Regions from separate parts of the Streptomyces sp. NPDC001100 genome, predicted to be linked through region 2. Evidence: riboswitches for the same ligand, from Rfam matches in the RefSeq annotation. Region 2 holds a riboswitch; each other region holds the start of a gene.
The links. A riboswitch is a leader RNA that binds a small molecule or an ion and turns the genes downstream of it on or off. The one in region 2 is predicted to bind cyclic di-AMP.
Positions count from the first base shown of each region.

Region 1 (3,340 bases), on a different contig from region 2:
GGCATCCGGCTGAGCCTGGAGGTCCCGGCCTCGCGCCTGGCCAAGGGCCTCGGTCTGCTGTCGGACGCCCTCAGGGCGCCCGCCTTCGCGGACAGCGAGGTCGAGCGGCTGGTCCGCAACCGCCTCGACGAGATCCCGCACGAGACGGCCAACCCGTCCCGCCGCGCGGCCAAGGAGCTCTCCAAGGAGCTGTTCCCGGCGAGCTCGCGCATGTCGCGCCCGCGCCAGGGCACCGAGGAGACCGTCCAGAAGATCGACTCCGGGGCCGTACGCGCCTTCTACGACCGGCACGTTCGCCCCGCGACCTCCACCGTCGTGGTCGTCGGCGACCTCACCGGCATCGACCTGGACGCGCTGCTCGCCGACACTCTGGGCTCATGGACCGGCTCCACCGCCCAGCCGCGCCCCGTGCCGCCGGTGACCGCCGACGACAGCGGGCGGGTCGTGATCGTGCACCGGCCCGGCGCCGTCCAGACGCAGCTGCTCATCGGCCGCGTCGGAGCCGACCGGCACGACCGCGTGTGGCCGGCCCAGGTACTCGGCACGTACTGCCTCGGCGGCACCCTCACCTCCCGCCTGGACCGCGTCCTGCGCGAGGAGAAGGGCTACACCTACGGTGTGCGGGCGTTCGGCCAGGTGCTGCGCTCGGCACCGGACGGCACGGGCGCGTCGATGCTCGCCATCAGCGGCTCCGTGGACACCCCGAACACCGGTCCGGCCCTGGACGACCTGTGGACGGTGCTGCGCAAGCTCGCCGAGGGCGGACTCACCGACGCCGAGCGGGACATCGCCGTACAGAACCTCGTCGGGGTGGCGCCGCTCAAGTACGAGACCGCGGCCGCCGTGGCGAGCACGCTGGCCGACCAGGTCGAGCAGCACCTGCCCGACGACTACCAGGCGACGCTGTACCGGCAGCTCGCCGCGACCGGCACCGTGGAGGCCACCGCGGCGGTCGTGAGCGCCTTCCCGGTGGAGCGTCTGGTGACGATCCTCGTCGGCGACGCGGAGCAGATCAAGGAGCCCGTCGAGGCCCTCGGTATCGGCGAAGTGACCGTCGTTCCGGCGGAGTAGCCGCAGGAGCGGCACGCGCGCGTGGGGAGGCCCTGGTGACTGAAGCGTCACCAGGGCTCCCTATTGTCCGAATTGAGGGAGAGGTTGCCCGTCTGCCCTGTGGCATGCGCAACAAAACCCGTGATCCGTTTGGGGATTGAAAGTGGCCCCCCTTAGCGTCGGTCCGGCTGTCCGTCAGGCACCGCGCCGCACTCGCGGCACCGGACAGTCATCGCCGAGTCCCCGTACGGCGCGAGCCAGGGGAGCCGGGGACCCACATGAGTCCCTGGGGTGAATCGGACGCCCGCGCGCGTGGCGGGGGAGTCCGTAGGAGACCTTCCTGCTCCGAACCCGTCAGCTAACCCGGTAGGCGAGAAGGAAGGAAAGGACCAGCCACTTCATGGCGTTCACCCGCGCCACCGGGAAGCACCGTCGCCCGAGCCGGACCCACCGCACCACCGTTCGCGCCGCGAGTGTCGCGGCTCTCGCCACCTCCGGCGTCGTAGGCACCCTGGCCGCCGCCCCGGCGTTCGCCGCGGAGCCCGCCCCCGAACAGACCGGACTCACGCCCGTCGTCGCCATCGGCGACTCCGTGGCCCAGAAGATCGACGCCCAGGCCGTCGCCCAGCAGCAGGCCGCCGCCGAGACGCTGGCCGAGGAGACCGCCCGCGCCAAGGCCGCCGCCCAGGCAGAGGCGGCCCGTGAGGCCCAGGCGCGCGCCGCCCGCGAGGCCGAGCGCAAGAGGCTCAACACCTTCGTCGCGCCGGTCGCCAACTCCTATGTGTCCACCGGCTACAAGACCGGCGGCTCCCTGTGGTCCTCCGGCGCCCACACGGGCATCGACTTCCACGCCTCGACCGGCACCAGCGTCCACGCGGTGGGCTCCGGCACCGTCGTCGAGGCCGGCTGGGGCGGCTCGTACGGCAACGAGGTCGTGATCAGGATGGCCGACGGCATGTACACCATGTACGGCCACCTGTCGTCCATCGGCGTCTCCGTCGGCCAGAAGGTCACCCCGGGCCAGCAGATCGGCCTCTCCGGGGCGACCGGCAACGTCACCGGACCGCACCTCCACTTCGAGGCCCGGACGACCGCCGAGTACGGCTCCGACGTCGACCCCGTCGCCTACCTCCGCAAGCACGGCGTCAACGTCTGACGACGCACCAGCGCACTTCCCGGAGCCCCGGCCCGTCGGCCGGGGCTTTCGGCGTTTCCGGACCCCTCCTGTCCAAAAAATATCCATGGATTCCGGTCCGCCATCGGAAATTCACGCTGATTGCAATAGAGTCACGGAACACACGTCAATCGTCGACGTTTCACGGGGATTAAGGCGGAGGTCGGACATGCGTATTCCGGCGCACTCGGTATGCACGGCGATCCGGGACGACATCGTCGCCGGTGTCTACGAGCGCGGCGGCCGGCTCACGGAGGAACTCCTCGCGCGCCGCTACGGCGTCTCGCGCGTCCCCGTGCGGGAGGCCCTGCGGACCCTGGAGGCGGAGGGGTTCGTGGTGACCCGGCGGCACGCGGGCGCGTGCGTCGCGGAACCGACCGAGCAGGAGGCCGCCGACCTGCTGGAGATGCGGATGCTGTTGGAGCCGCTCGGCGCCTCGCGGGCCGCCCAGCGGCGCACCGAGGCTCACCTCAAGGTGCTGCGCGGCCTCGTCCGGCTGGGCCAGGAGCGCGCCAGGAGGGGCAACAGCGAGGATCTGCGCTCCCTGGGCAGCTGGTTCCACGAGACGTTGGCCCAGGCCTCCGGGAGCCCCGCCCTGACCTCGATGCTGACCCAGCTGCGGCACAAGATCGCCTGGATGTACGCGGTGGAGGCGCCGGCCAATCCCGTGGAGTCCTGGGCGGAGCACGGGGCGATCGTGGACGCCGTGGCGCGCGGCGACGCCGAGCGCGCGCGGGCGATCACCGCCCTGCACACCGAGCGCGCGGGCAGCGCGCACCGGCTGCGCTTTCCCGGCGGGGCGAACGGCACGGAGCGTGTGAGGACTTCGCAACCTCCCGTAAACATGTCGGGTCTCCGGCATTAACACGGGCGCCGTATACAAAGAAGAGGTAATTCGCGGGGGATTATTTCTGCTGCCCGCGAATGGAATTGCGAAGGGCTCGCCCGGTAATTCGGGCGAGCCCTTCGAGGTTGCGTACGTGGTTTTGCGGAGAAAAGCACCGCAACCATCAATTGAGGAACCCCGACGGAGCGCAACCACCTCCGCGAGAGCGGCGCCGGTTTAGGCGCAAAGAGGGGGGCTCAGACGGTCTCGGGGAGTTCCTCAAGACCCTC
Region 1 is NZ_JBSFKO010000020.1:148,384-151,723, forward strand. It holds gene ACWDEW_RS27905 (M16 family metallopeptidase) at 1-1,071, shown strand, start outside; cyclic di-AMP (ydaO/yuaA leader) riboswitch at 1,274-1,437, shown strand; gene ACWDEW_RS27910 (M23 family metallopeptidase) at 1,451-2,206, shown strand; gene ACWDEW_RS27915 (GntR family transcriptional regulator) at 2,394-3,089, shown strand; gene ACWDEW_RS27920 (HPr family phosphocarrier protein) at 3,308-3,340, opposite strand, start outside.
Region 1: it holds a riboswitch for cyclic di-AMP, as region 2 does, so the genes downstream of both, ACWDEW_RS27910 (M23 family metallopeptidase) here and ACWDEW_RS26545 (transglycosylase SLT domain-containing protein) in region 2, are expected to answer to the same signal.

Region 2 (3,340 bases):
AGGACGCGCGGTCGGCGTGCTTCGAGTTCGAGGTGCCGGCCGAGACGTGGGTACTGGGGCGGCCGAGGGTGCGGCTGCGGCTGACCTGCGGTGTGCCGCGCGGGCAGGTGGTCGCGCGGCTGTGCGATGTCGCGCCGGACGGGTCGTCGACGCTGGTCACCCGCGGTGTGCTGAACCTGTCGGCCCGGCACGGGCGGGACCGGGCGGTGCCGTGGACGCCGGGCACCACGGAGGACGTGACCTTCGAACTGAACGGCATCGGGCACGCGTTTCCGCCGGGCCATCGGATCCGGCTCGCGGTGTCGTCGGCGTACTGGCCCTGGATCTGGCCGCAGCCGGAGTCCGGGGCGGGGTTCACGCTGGATCCGGAGGGATGTGCGATGGAACTTCCGGTGCGGGAAAGGGAGTTGACGTACGACATTCGCTTCGACGAGCCCGAGGAGGCCGCGCCGATCGGGGTCAACCACCCCGCCACGCTGGACGAGCCGCGGCCCGAGCGGCTGGTCGTGCGGGATGTGGCGAAGGGTGAGTGGCGGCTGGAGGTGGATCCCCGGTACGGCGGCACGCGGGTGTATCCGGACGGGCTCGAATTCACCGAGGACGCGCTGGAGACGTACACGATCGACGAGTCGGACCCTTTGTCCGCCCGCACGCGGTCCGACTGGACGATCCGGCTGCATCGGCCGGAGCTGGGATGGGACACGACCGTGCGGACGCGGTCCGAGATCACCTGCGACGAAACGGACTTTATTACCTCGAATGAGGTGATCTGCACCGAGGGCAGCGAAGTGATCTTTCACCGCACTTGGGAGAAAAGGATTCCGAGAACTGCCAGTTGAGGACGAATGCCCGATTTGCCGTTCTTTATCTCGCCGTGAGTTGGGTCACGCGTTTGTGTGCGTGGCCTGTGGTCCTGCGTTTTTACGTTTCCCTTGTGGTTATTGACAGTTGAACCTTGGCTTACGCAAAGGATCAAGTGCCCCATACGCCTCAGACCAAGGTCAATAGGGGTTAGGTGTGATTCCGCCACTTGTTCCGGACATGTGCTCTCGCATAGTTTCCGGGCCTGTCGAGCGGAACGCCGAATCCTGCCGCCGCCCGGCATCCCAGTCACGAACTTCTCGCACGGCAGGAGCGGGGGACCCAGGTAAGTCGCCGGACCGGTCGCTGCGACCGGGACGGCTCGGGGTTAAGTCACGTCCGTGAGGGCGTGGCCGGGCACCTCCCAGCCCGAACCCGACAGCTCACCTCGCAGGCGACGGAGAGGAACCTCGTCATGCCTGCATCCGCTCAGTCCCGCCGCGCCCGCCTTGTCCGCCGTGTCGTTGTCGCCGGTACCGGTGTCGCGATCCTCGCGCTGCCTGTCGTCGGGGCGACCACCGCCTCGGCCGCCACGACCTCGTCGACCACGCTCGCCGGATACCCCAACACCCTTGACGGGTGGATCCGTGAGTCGCTCGCGATCATGGCGCAGAAGGGAATTCCGGGTACGTACAACGGGATCTACCGGAACGTGATCCGTGAGTCGTCCGGCAACCCGTACGCGATCAACAACTGGGACTCCAACGCGGCGGCGGGTACGCCGTCGAAGGGGCTGCTCCAGGTGATCGACCCGACGTTCAACGCGTATCACGTTGCCGGGACTTCGTTCGATCCGTACGACCCGGTTGCGAACATCACCGCCGCCTGCAACTACGCGGCGGCCGTGTATGGCTCCATCGACAACGTGTACGGGGCTTACTAGAGACTGTCGGATCAGCCACGACGGGTTGTCTGTCCGTCTGCCGCGCCGTCGTGGCTGGTCGCGCGGTTCCCGCGCCCCTGAAAGACGCTTCAGTCGAGGAGTCTTTCCAGGACCAGCGCGATGCCGTCGTCCTCGTTCGACTTCGTCACCTCGTCGGCCACCGCCTTGAGTTCGGGGTGGGCGTTGGCCATCGCCACTCCGTGGGCCGCCCAGTCGAACATGGGGATGTCGTTCGGCATGTCGCCGAAGGCGATGGTGTCGGACGGGGTCAGGCCCAAGTGGCGGGCCGCCAGGGCGAGGCCCGTCGCCTTGGTGATGCCGAGTGGCTGGAGTTCGACGGTACCGGGACCCGACATGGTGACCGAGGCCAGGGAACCGACCACCGAGCGGGCCGTGGACGCCAACTCGTCGTCCTCCAGGGCGGGGTGACGGAGCAACACCTTGCTGATCGGTTCGGACCACAAGTCGTCGCGCCTGCCCACCCGTACGGCGGGGAGCGTGGGGTGCGGCATCAAGTAGCCGGGCTCGATGAGGGTGAGGCCGTCCACTCCGTCCTGGTCGACCGCCGCGAACACCTGGCCCACTTCCGCCTCGATCTTGCCGAGCGCGGTCTCCGCCAGCTCACGGTCCAGGGTGACCGACCAGAGCAGACGGTCCGCGCCGGCGTCGTACAACTGCGCGCCCTGTCCGCACACCGCGAGCCCCCTGCTGCCGAGGTCTTCGAGGAGCGGGCGCACCCTCGGAGCGGGCCGGCCGGTGACGACCAGGTGCCGGGCGCCGGCCGCCGACGCCCTCGCCAGTGCGATGCGGGACCGGTCGGAGAGCGTGTCGTCGCCGCGCAGCAGCGTCCCGTCCAGGTCGGTGGCGATCAGTGCATATGCGAGGGGTGCGGCCATGATCAGAGAATACGGATGGAACGCCCCACCGACTCGACACGAACCGGACGGCTGCTGCCTTCACATACGTTGACCCGAGTTCCGGTTGGTTTGACAGTTACGGCGGTTATGCCGACTCCCGGATCACCAGTTCGGTGGGCAGGATCACGCCCGCCGTGTCCTCGCCGGCGATCTGCGCGAGCAGCATGCGGACCATTTCGGCGCTGATGCGGTCGTAGGGCTGGCGCATGGTCGTGAGGGCCGGGGTGATCGCCGTGGCCGCCGCCGAGTCGTCGAAGCCTCCGACAGCGATGTCATCCGGGACCGAACGGCCGGATTGCTGGAGGGTGTTGACGACTCCCAGAGCCATCAGGTCCGACGCCACGAACACCGCGTCCAGGTCGGGGGCCCGCGTCAGGAGTCTGCGGGCCGCTTCCTCGCCGCCCGTGCGGCGGTAGTCGCCTTCCACGACGAGTGCGGGGTCGTGGGGCAGGCCCGCCTCCGTGAGGACGTCCCGGTAGCCGGCCAGGCGGTCGGGGCCGCCCGGCGCGTCGAGCGGGCCGGTGACCATGGCGATGCGGCGTCTGCCGCGGGAGATGAGGTGGCGGACCATTTCCTGGGCGCCGTCGCGGTCGGCCGCGGCCACGTAGCTGTACTTGGAGGCGGGGCCGAGCGGTTTGCCGCAGGCCACCAACGGGATGCCGGCGTCGCGGAGTTCGGC
Region 2 is NZ_JBSFKO010000019.1:26,478-29,817, forward strand. It holds gene ACWDEW_RS26540 (CocE/NonD family hydrolase) at 1-839, shown strand, start outside; cyclic di-AMP (ydaO/yuaA leader) riboswitch at 1,102-1,273, shown strand; gene ACWDEW_RS26545 (transglycosylase SLT domain-containing protein) at 1,277-1,744, shown strand; gene ACWDEW_RS26550 (HAD family hydrolase) at 1,834-2,640, opposite strand; gene ACWDEW_RS26555 (LacI family DNA-binding transcriptional regulator) at 2,747-3,340, opposite strand, start outside.

Region 3 (3,340 bases), on a different contig from region 2:
GTGTAGAGACCGACGTGGTCGATGCTGTCGTAGAAGAAGATCAGGTCGCCGGCGCGGATGTCCGTGAGGGGGACGAGGGCGCCCGCGCCCGACTGTTCCTGGGCGGTGCGCGGGAGCAGGACGCCCGCTGCCTTCCAGGCGGCCTGGGTGAGGCTGGAGCAGTCGTACGCGTCCGGTCCCGCCGCACCCCACAGGCAGGGCCTGCCGATCTGTGCGCGGGCGAAGGCGAGGGCGGTGGCGGTCTTGCTCTGGGTGCCGGCGTCCGGTGCGGTGACGGCGGCAGGCGCCGGGCTCATGGCCGGGGCCGGCGGGAGTGTGACTTCCGGGGCCATGGCCGGAGGGGCGGAGGGTGCGAGCGTGGGGGCGACGGAGGGGGCCGCGGCGAAGGAGACCTCGGGGGCGGGGGCGGTCGGCTGCCACTCCTGCTGCGGCGGGCGCCAGGACGGTTCCGGTGCGGGTTGCCAGTCGGGCTGGGCCGTGGGCTGCTGGGGGATCAGAGGGATCTGCCCGGTGGACCAAGCAGGTTCCTCCGTCACCGCGGGCATCTGCCCTGTGGAATAGATCTGTTGCTCGGTCACTGCGGGCATCTGCCCGGTGGACCACATCTGTTGCTCGGTCACTGCCGGGAACTGGCCGGTGGACCAAGGCTGTTGCTGGGTCACCGCGGGCATCTGCCCTGTCGCCCAGGTCTGTTGCTCCACCACGGGCATCTGCCCGGTGGACCAAGTGGTCTCCGGGGCGGGCCAGGCCGTCTCCGGGGGCGGCCAGGTGGCGCCCGTCGGCGCGGTCTCGGTGCGCGGTGCGCCGATGGCCGGGAGCAGGTCCAGGCTCGCGGTGAGCGGGTCGAAGGCCGGTGCAGGTGCGGTCGCGAACTGCTGTGGTGCCATGACGCGCGCGGGCGGCATATCCACGGCCGGGGCGGGCGGTACCGGCGGCAGGTCGAGGACGGTCGCCGGAGGCGTCTGCGCCATCTGAGCCTGAGCCATCTGTGCGATCTGGGCGATCTGGGACATCTGCGGCACCTGAGCCTGAGGTGCCTGCGTCTGCGACATCTGCGGCATCACAGGGGACTGCTGTGTCTGCTGTGCGGCGGGAGGCAGGGCGGCGATGGGGGCTGCGGTCAACTCCGCTACGGGTGACGTGAATTGCGGGGCAGTGAGCTCCGGTGCGGCGATTGTCCCCGCGGTCAGTTCGGCCACGGCGCGGCCGGGCTGCGCTTCGAGCGCGAGGCCGGTGCCCTGGGGCTCGGGACGACGTTCGGACCGCTCGGGTCGGGACTCGGCCGGGCGGGCCGGGGTTCTGCCGGGCGGCAGGATCGCCGGTACGGTCGGGCCCAGTTGGGTGCGGGCGCGGTCGAACAGCTGCCGGGTGACGGCTTCGACGGCGGGGTCGGAAGGACGTGACGCGCCGGGGCGGGACTCGACACGCTTGCGCGGTTTCCCGGACATCGCACGCGTGGCGTTGTAGTTTCCGGTGGCCGTCTCGGCCCTGTCGTAAAGGGAGTTGATCCGCCGCTGGACTTCGTCGCGGCTGGGTCGGTCGTCCACGGTGGGGCCACTGCCTCCGGTGCGCGTGCGTCGTTCTGCCGGCATGGCAGACGTGCTCCTTCCGCTTCGCGCCTACCGGGTTAGCTGTCGGGTTCGGGCGTCGATCACGGAAGGTTTGCCCTACGGTCCGTGCCCTGAAGGGCGGTTGGACCGATTCACCCCAAGTTCGGTTGGGTCCCCGGCTCCGGCTGCCGCGAGCGGCACGCCGGACTCGGCGCAAGCCGTGCGGCCCGGCGCCGATCGCCGGAGTAGGTCGTACGGCCTGGACGTCAACTTAGCCAACGTGTGTGCCTCGTGTGAAGGTTGAAGCGCGATATGTCCGATACGTATTTGTGACCTTTACCTCGCCCTGGTGTGTCGAGGGGTCAGAGGCCCGCCGGGGCGGGTGATCCATAAGAGGTCGCTATGAATTTCTGGGACGGTTGAACACATCGGGACCGGGCTCCGTATTGGGTCGGGGGATTTCCATGCCGGAACGAGCCGGGCCGACCGATACGTGTAGGAGCAACTTCCTTGGCACGCAACACGCGCAGACGCCCCACAGGCGCACGACGCGCGACGATGGCAGCAGTCGCCCTGATGCTGGGCGGCGGAGGACTGGTGGCGGCGAACGTCTACGCGTCGGCGTCCGAAGGCGGTTGGGGCGGTGACTCCGCCCAACAAGGTTCTCCGGACGCGGCATCGCGAGGCGCGACGATCGACTGCCCGGACATCGGCACCCAGTTGACGACGGTGCCGGACGGGGCGAAGGCCGACGTCGACAAGGAACTCGCGAATCTGGACCAGCAGATAACCGAGGCCTACCAGAAACTCCGGGACTCGACGGAGTCCATACGGCAGGACGCCTCCTTCGCCGACAACGCGATCATGAATCCGTTGAAGGAGAAGCGGGCGGCGACGATCGGACGGATCGACGACGCCATCGCACGTGTCGGGGACCGCCCGGAGGGGCTCGACGCCCTCGCCGGCTGCACCCTGATCGCGCCCACGAACGAGACGGGCGACCAGGGCGGCAACGGCGACAACCAGAGTGCCAGTGCCAGCGCCAGCGCTTCCGGCCAGGGCGGTCAGGGCGGTCAGGGCCAGCAGACCACCAACGGGCCCGTCGCCTCGGACTACGCGGACATCACCTCCGTACAGCCGAACGTGAACGCTCCGCAGGAGCAGGCGGGCGCCTCCCGCGGCACGTTCGTCACCGCCTGCGGGGTGAACGAGAACGGCCTGTTCAACTCCGACAACGTGATCGTCGCCCCCGGAGTGAGCAACGGCGCCCACCACTTCCACGACTACATCGGCAACCAGTCCAACAACGCCTTCGCCAGCGACCAGGACCTCGCGAACGCCGACACGAGCTGCGAGAACCCGGGCGACAAGTCCACCTACTACTGGCCCGTGCTGCGCCTGCAGAACGGCAAGCAGGAGCGGGACGCCGACAAGCCCGGCGGCGGCACCGAGGGCAACACCGGTGAGATCGTCACGGCCAAGCAGGTCACCCTGACCTTCGAGGGCAACCCGCAGAGCAAGGTCGTCGCGATGCCGCGCCTCCTGCGCATCATCACCGGCGACGCCAAGGCCTTCGTCAACGGCCCGGCCAACGCCAACGCCTCCTGGAGCTGCACCGGGTTCGAGGACCGGCAGCTCAAGGACAAGTACCCGCTGTGCCCGGCGGGCAGCGACGTGGTGCGCACCTTCAAGTTCCAGAGCTGCTGGGACGGCCGCAACATCGACAGCGCCAACCACCGCACCCACGTGGCCTTCGAGGCCGCCGACGGCGCCTGCCCGGCGGGCTTCAA
Region 3 is NZ_JBSFKO010000013.1:208,334-211,673, reverse strand. It holds gene ACWDEW_RS21110 (NlpC/P60 family protein) at 1-1,547, opposite strand, end outside; cyclic di-AMP (ydaO/yuaA leader) riboswitch at 1,601-1,774, opposite strand; gene ACWDEW_RS21105 (DUF1996 domain-containing protein) at 2,109-3,340, shown strand, end outside.
Region 3: it holds a riboswitch for cyclic di-AMP, as region 2 does, so the genes downstream of both, ACWDEW_RS21110 (NlpC/P60 family protein) here and ACWDEW_RS26545 (transglycosylase SLT domain-containing protein) in region 2, are expected to answer to the same signal.

Region 4 (3,340 bases), on a different contig from region 2:
ACGGCAGGGCTCTCACGATCGGGGATACCCACCCGATGGCCGACGACCGCCGCGCAGCAACAGGCTTGTTAGGGCTGAGGCATTCCAGCCGGGCCGCCCGCACCCATTGACGGACGCTCCGACCACCGCGAGTCGCGACAGGATCGCAGATCAGGGTGGCCACGGGGAGGACCACTGGCCAGTTGCCGAACGCAACGGCGACAACACTCCCGCCAGAGAGCCGTCAAACCGTGACAGGAATGTGAGACACGAGCCCCAGCAGAGAGCAATAAAGACCCTCCGACCTGGGCATTTTACTCGGTCACTAGAATCCGCTCCCATCATAACGTCATGTACGTCCTGTACATTTCTTACAGATGCCGAAGGAGGGGTACCCATGACCCGACCGTTCGCCCGCCATGTCCTGCCCGAATTCACGGAGCGCACCAGCTCCGGGCACCGGACGACGGACCCGTACTCGAAGCTGCTGGAGGAGCGGATCGTCTTCCTCGGGACGCCGATCGACGACATCTCGGCGAACGACGTGATGGCCCAGTTCATGCACCTGGAGTACCTGGCGCCGGACCGGGACATCTCGCTGTACATCAACTCGCCCGGCGGCTCGTTCACCGCGATGTCGGCGATCTACGACACGCTGCGGTACGTCACGTGCGACGTGGAGACGATCTGCCTCGGCCGGGCCGGCACCAGCGCGGCGGTGCTGCTGGCGGCGGGCACCCCGGGAAAGCGGTCGGCGCTGCCCGGCGCGCGGATGACGCTCCACCAGCCCTCGCTGCCCGAGCCGATCCAGGGTCAGGCGAGTGATCTCGCCATCCAGGCCGAGGAGTTGGCGCGCACCCGGTCCCAACTGGAGGCGGTACTGGCCCTGCACACGGGCCGGACGGTGGAGCAGGTGAGCGCGGACATCGAGCGGGATCGCATCCTCGACGCCCAACAGGCCCTGGAATACGGGCTGGTGGACCGGATCGTGTCCACCCGCAAGACCTCGCTCACCGAGTCCGGCGGGGAGTGAGCCGACGATGCTGCCGCCGGAACTTCCGCCGCTGCCCGCGTTGACGCGCGCCGAGGGCGAGTTGATCGACCGTTATCTGGACGTGGCCGACCTGCTGGGCCGTATCAACCCGGCGCACCACGGGGACACCTACCGTGGGCTGAGGGCCGCCCAGGCGCTGGTGGCCAAGGCCACCGAGCTGCGGGACGCGCTGGCCCTGATGCATCAGCGGGGCGAGACCGAGCTGCACGCCCCCACGCTCGCGCGGGCGCTGCGCGTGCTGGACGGAGAGCGCCGCACGGCTCGGGTCACGATCCCCGCACCCTCCGACAGTTGACGGACCCGGAGCCATGACGGCCGGGGTCGAAACGGGCCGAACGGCGTACCCCCGATCGGCGTAGTCGCCGCTCCGCCCATGCGGCCGTCCGGGTTGCGCAACACGCGTAGCCCGAGGGACGGGTGAGGTGTTCCGGTGCTGGTCCGAGGGTGGTGCGACCTCGACACGCCCTCGAACACCGATACGTTCAGCCGAACGAGTGAGTGGTGAGTAACCCCACAAATCCCCGATTCCGTTGGGCTTTTCGGACATTCATAGGTGAAGATCCCTGTCTGACGACAAGACCCCGCCGCAGCGGCGGGGCGATCCGGGCGGACGCCGAGTCCTGCCGCCGCCCGGATGACAGGTCGACAGGATTGCATCGGCAGGAGTGGAGGACCCAGGCACGACGGGTCGCCGGGACGGTCACGCCATGACCGGGCCGAGCAGCCCTTGGGGTGAAGCCGCGTCAGCGGCCGGGCAACTTTGTCAGCCCGAATCCGACAGGTCATCCTTCACAGGCGGCTGACGAAGGGTTGCGCATGACTGCGCTCAATCGTGTCCCGTCGCTGATGGTCAGGGCCGGTACGGCTTCGGCCTTCGCCATCGCCGCCGTAGGCGGTTCCGTCGTGATCCCGGGCGTCGCATCCGACGCCGCGGCCGCGACACCCGCGACGAAGGCACTCCAGGTCGCGGCGTCCAAGAAGGGCGCCCCGTACAGGTACGGGGCCACCGGGCCGGGCCGCTTCGACTGCTCCGGGCTCACGCTGTACTCGTACAAGAAGGCAGGCAAGAAGCTGCCCCGTACGGCGGCCCAGCAGTACAACAAGACCCACCACATCTCGGCCGGAAGCCGCAAGGCCGGGGACCTCGTCTTCTTCCACTCGGGCTCCAGCGTCTACCACGTCGGCATCTACGCCGGCGGCGGAAAGATCTGGCACGCCCCGAAGACCGGGGACGTGGTGCGGTTGCAGAAGATCTGGACCAAGAGCGTCTGGTACGGCCGGGTCAGCTGATCCGTGCTGAAGACTCCCGAGGGGGTGGCGGTCTCCTGACGGACCGCCACCCCCTCGGGTGTCCAGAGGCGTTCCGCATGTCCCTCTACGGCTCCTGCTGGCCCGCCGCGGTCACCGGCCGGGCCGGGACTGTCCAGGGCACCTCGATGGAGACCGTCTTGCCGCCCTCCAGGGTCGGCCGGACCCGCAGTTTGCCGCCGCACTCCGCGGTCAGCCAGCGGATGATGACCATGCCCCGGCCGTTGTCCTGCTGGACGGCGGCGGGCAGGCGCTTCGGGAAGCGGGGATGGCTGTCGGTGACTCCGATGCGCAGCTGTTCGTCACGCTCCAGCTCGATGTCCACCGTGAAGGTGGGTGACTGTCCGAAGGTGTGCTGTACGGCGTTGGTGGCGAGTTCGGAGACGATGAGGCGGATGGTGTCGGCGACCTCCGTGTCCGCCGGCAGTCCCCACTCCACGAGGGTCCCGACCACGTAGGAGCGGGCGGTGGAGACCGAGGCGGGATCGCTCGGCAGAGTGACGGATGCTTCCAGATGGTCTGCCATGGCGCGGTCGTCCCTTTCCCGCGGGACCGGTGTCCGACACGGAGCGGATGGTTCGAGTACGGTCCCGGACTGGTGCTTCTTCGCCAGACTGCCATTACCGCGTCGCCAACGGTGCCGATCCACCAAGATATGCATATATCTGTCGCTCAAAGCGGTGAACTCTGCGAACCCAGACTCTATTTGGGCGACTCGGAAGGAGTAAGGAGAAACCCATGCAGTACGGTCCCGCGGTGCGCCGCCGGAAACTGGGCGCCGAACTCCGCGCGTTGCGTGCGGACGCGGGGCTCACCAGCGGCGAGGCGGCCCGGCTGGTCGGCTGGCACCAGTCGAAGGTGAGCCGCATCGAGACCGGCGCGAGTGGCGTGAAACCGCCCGACGTCCGGTTACTTCTGGACGCCTATGAGGTCGGCGACGCACAACTCCGGGACATGCTGCTCGTGTTGGCGGGTTCCGACGACGGGGGCGGCCGGCAC
Region 4 is NZ_JBSFKO010000014.1:128,980-132,319, forward strand. It holds gene ACWDEW_RS21895 (ATP-dependent Clp protease proteolytic subunit) at 377-1,012, shown strand; gene ACWDEW_RS21900 (hypothetical protein) at 1,020-1,328, shown strand; cyclic di-AMP (ydaO/yuaA leader) riboswitch at 1,667-1,846, shown strand; gene ACWDEW_RS21905 (C40 family peptidase) at 1,850-2,323, shown strand; gene ACWDEW_RS21910 (ATP-binding protein) at 2,409-2,867, opposite strand; gene ACWDEW_RS21915 (helix-turn-helix domain-containing protein) at 3,080-3,340, shown strand, end outside.
Region 4: it holds a riboswitch for cyclic di-AMP, as region 2 does, so the genes downstream of both, ACWDEW_RS21905 (C40 family peptidase) here and ACWDEW_RS26545 (transglycosylase SLT domain-containing protein) in region 2, are expected to answer to the same signal.